2 regions of the Proteiniborus ethanoligenes genome follow, and region 2 is predicted to be linked to the other one. Evidence: a T-box and tRNA genes for the amino acid it is inferred to sense, from the RefSeq annotation. Region 2 holds a T-box; the other holds one or more tRNA genes.
What was found. A T-box is a leader RNA that pairs with one kind of tRNA and senses whether it is charged. The one in region 2 lies ahead of serS (serine--tRNA ligase), so its partner is inferred to be a tRNA-Ser.
Positions count from the first base shown of each region.

Region 1 (2,208 bases), on a different contig from region 2:
ATACTCATTAACTCTTTTTTTACCATCTGTCTGAATCATGAGTTCTTTTATTAGAGGATAATTAGCTGATAAATCAGATATTTTCTCAGCATTTACTGTAAACCATATATCAAGCTTTTCAGCTTCGCTTTCAAGGTGGAAATTTTTTGCCTTTATATTTTCTTCTACTATATAGGTGTTAATTTTTGTATATGTGCTAGCTGCAAATAATAAAATAGGAATAATAGCTATTATGGTAAATATTATTATCAGCTTTTTTCTATATGTATTTGAAAACATAAAGGTCACCTGCCATCATAATAATCGGGTCAAACAAACGAATTTTCCGCAAAGCACAAAAGCTTTGCATAATTCTACATGTTTCGCTAGAATTGTCCTCACAATATAAGGTTATTCTACAATAAAATAAAAAATCCTTTTTTTAACTAGATTTTAGTTAACAAATTATTTTTTACAAAAACAAAAAAAATAGACTATGGATATCCATAATCTATTTTTTAAAGCCGTGCACCCAGTTTTGACATACTGCTACAAGCGTTACCTAAGTAGTTAACTCGGATTAGGTACCCCTGCGGCACACGAAAGAGTCCACTTACCGCTGCTTCCTTCCGGACCTGGCGGGGTTCATAGATTTCCGTTGCGCAGGACCAAATCGTCAACATCACTTTCCTAGGGCAGACCTCACAACAGGATGCCTAGACTGGGAATTCAATCCTGCTATAGCGGGTTGCAGGTTACAGGGCACCGCTACCTCCCCATCTAGCACGGCAAAATTTAATTGGCGGAGAGAGCGGGATTCGAACCCGCGAGACGGTTTAGCCGTCTACCCGCTTTCCAGGCGAGCGCCTTCAGCCAGACTCGGCCATCTCTCCACATGCTAATGTGTTTAATTTATAATCACAGATTTATATTATAGCTTAAAATAGAGAGTATGTCAATCTATCAATTTTGTTTATCTTTTTTCTTTAACCACCAATTCATACCATAGACTACAGCAAAGCTAAAGATAATTACTATAGATACTAATATATTTGCAGTTTTGCTATCTCCTACTTCAACTGCATAGTATATAGCCAAGGGTATGTTCTGTGTTTTTCCAGGTATATTACCTGCAACCATAAGAGTAGCTCCAAATTCACCTAAGGCTCTAGCAAAGGAAAGAACTATCCCACTTATTATACCTGGCAGGGCAAGAGGAAGAGTTACTTTTAAAAACACCTTTATTTTATTGGCTCCTAGAGACATGGCTGCTGCTTCGTATACTGGATCTACTTTTAAAAACGCACTTTTGCAGCTTTGATACATAAGAGGAAGAGAAACTACGGAGGCAGCTATACAAGCTGCCACCCATGTAAAAATTAGCTTTACTCCAAATGCTTCATATAAAAATCTGCCTATTATTCCCCTTCTACCTATGAGAACTAGCAAACCATAGCCTACAACAGATGGTGGTAATAGCATAGGCAATAAGAGAAATGTCTCTATAGCATCTTTGCCTTTAAAATTAAATTTTACTAATAATCTTGATATTAATAATCCTACTATTAATGTGAAAATAGTAGATACTGTTGCTATCCTTAATGACATTAGTATTGGATTTATTATCATTTACATCCCAGCCTATTTTTCATATATCTTAAAACCATATTTCTCTAATATTTCTTTTGCTTTATCTGTTCTTAAATATTTTAAGAATTCTGATGCAGCCTCTTTGTTTTTAGTTGATGCAACTACTGCTGCAGGGTATACAATTGGCCTGTGAGTTTCTTCTGCAAAAGTTTCGGCTAGATAGCTTTGCTTTGCTCTAACTGCATCTGAGCTATAAACCATCCCCCCTGCTACTTCACCCTTCTCTACATATGCAAGCACTTGACTTACGTCCTTAGCAAATACTATGTTTGGCTCTAGCTTATCCCATATTCCTAAATACTCTAATGCATCCTTTGAATACTGGCCTACTGGAACTGTTTCTGGAACTCCCAGTGCTAGTTTTAAATCTGTGCCTACTATATCCTTTATAGATTTAATTTCATCCTTGTATTCTTCAGGTGTTATAAGTACTAGTTCATTTCTATATATATCTTCTCTAGTATCTTTTAAGATTAAATCCTTTTCCTCAAGTTCATTCATTTGCTTTTGTCCTGCAGAAACAAATACGTCTACTTCTGCTCCTTCTTCTATTTGCTTTTGAAGAGGTCCCGAAGCTGC
Region 1 is NZ_FNQE01000011.1:16,757-18,964, forward strand. Features, by position in the region: gene BLV37_RS05870 (HD domain-containing phosphohydrolase) at 1-279, opposite strand, end outside; RNA gene ffs (signal recognition particle sRNA large type) at 504-768, opposite strand; tRNA gene BLV37_RS05880 (tRNA-Ser) at 780-872, opposite strand; gene modB (molybdate ABC transporter permease subunit) at 943-1,608, opposite strand; gene modA (molybdate ABC transporter substrate-binding protein) at 1,621-2,208, opposite strand, start outside.
Region 1: it has a tRNA-Ser gene. The T-box ahead of serS (serine--tRNA ligase) is inferred to sense a tRNA for this amino acid. The anticodon was not compared.

Region 2 (2,208 bases):
ATTTGAGATTTGCTCTTCTTGATTGGAAGTCCTCAAAGTTACTGCAAGAAGAAATCTCTACATATCTGTTGTAGCTAGGCATCCATACTTCTATATCATAGGTCTTAGCAGATGAGAACCCTAAATCTCCTGTACATAGCTCCACTACTCTATAAGGTATATTAAATAGCTGTAGCACCTTTTCTGCATTTTCTGTTAACTTTTCAAGCTCATCATATGAAGTTTGTGGCTTAGCTAGCTTTACAAGCTCTACCTTATCAAATTGATGGTTTCTTATAAGACCTCTAGTGTCTCTTCCTGCTGAACCAGCCTCTTGTCTAAAGCAAGGTGTATATGCAGTATAGTATATTGGAAGCTTTTCTTCATCTAAAATTTCGTCTCTATGAATATTAGTAACAGGTACTTCTGCAGTGGGTACTAGGAAAAAGTCCTTATCTGGTATCTTAAATGCATCTTCTTCAAACTTTGGAAGCTGTCCAGTTCCAGTCATACTAGCTCTATTTACCATAAACGGTGGTGAGATTTCAGTATAACCATGTTGGCCAGCATGAAGGTTTAGCATAAAGTTGATTATTGCTCTTTCCAAGGTAGCTCCTAGTCCCTTGAATATAGTAAATCTTGCGCCTGTAATCTTTGAAGCTCTCTCAAAATCTAATACATCAAGGTCTGTTCCTATGTCCCAATGTGCCTTAGGCTCAAATTCAAAGCTTCTAGGCTCTCCCCATTTTCTTACCTCAACATTATCTGCGTCACTTTCACCTACTGCAATATTAGGATTAGGTATATTAGGTATACGAAGCAGCATATCGTTTAGTTGATTTTCTACCTCTTTTACGTCAGTATCTAAATCTTTAATCTTTTGAGATAGCTCTTTCATCTCATTTAATACTTCTGTTGCATCCTTACCTTCCTTTTTCAACTTAGGAACCTGTTTTGATACCTGATTTTGTCTTGCTTTCATTTCCTCTACCTGAACTAAAAGCTGGCGTCTTTTTTCGTCTAATTCCAATATTTTATCAATACCATATTCACCGTTTCTTTTTGCAAGACCAGCTTTTACTTCTTCTGGATTTAATCTAATTCTTCTAATATCTAGCATTTTAACTCCTCCTTTAATATTAAAAAATAAAAAAACTCCCGTCCCTTATAGATTATATAAGGGACGAGAGAATCTCCCGTGTTGCCACCCTAGTTAGCTAAATAATTAATTCAGCTCACTCTTTGCAGTATATCCCCTGCTTAGGTTTTACCTTTTCAGTAAAATACTCAAGGATGGATTCAATATACTATAGCACCAATTCTCACCAACCATTGGCTCTCTTAAGATATAAATATATTTACTATTTCCTATCATTGCATCCTATTAATTTAATGAATATTCTAACATATACAAAACTTTCTTGCAATAGTTATTTGCTAAATTCTCTAACTTTATGCATATTATTGTTCTTCTTCTACTTCCTCTGGCACAAGCACACTTTCTAGCCTTACTAATACTTCCTCTAGTTGCTTAATATACTCTCCATATTTTGCCCAATCTCCATTTTGTGATGCTTCCTTTGCATTTATAAATAATTCATTGGCTCTTTTTACAAGCTCTTCTACATCTTTATCCTCTATGTCTATATCTACTACAGCACCAGGTTTTTTATTATCCTCTTCTACAGTTAGCTGTCCAAATACTTTAGATAGTGCTAAATCAAGAGTTTCTTCCATGACTATTTTGTTTTTATATGCTACTATTACTCTCTTCATTTCTGGAAGACTGTTTTCATTATCTGCTTGTAAATATACTGGCTCTACATAAAGGAGGGAATCCTCTATTGGAATTATAAGTAGGTTTCCTCTTAATACGTTTGAGCCTTTTTGACTCCATAAAGTAAGCTGCGGGGATATTTCAGAATCCTGGTCTATTCTAGATTCAATCAGCATAGGTCCATCTATAGTTTCGCTCTTAGGAAACTTATATATTATAAGCTGTCCAAAGTTATCCCCATCATTTCTCCCTACTAATAAGGATATCATGTTAGATCTATTGGCTGGAGTATATGGAACTGTTATTAAAAATTCTGCTTTTTCTTCTCCTGGAAGCTTAAACATAAGATAGTTTGACTCTACCTCTAATATTTCCGTCATGTATTTTTCCTTAGCTATATCCCAAATATCCTCTCTGTTATAAAGAACCCTAGGATTATCTATATGATAAGT
Region 2 is NZ_FNQE01000010.1:9,193-11,400, forward strand. Features, by position in the region: gene serS (serine--tRNA ligase) at 1-1,099, opposite strand, end outside; T-box leader at 1,156-1,363, opposite strand; gene BLV37_RS05370 (UPF0182 family membrane protein) at 1,441-2,208, opposite strand, start outside.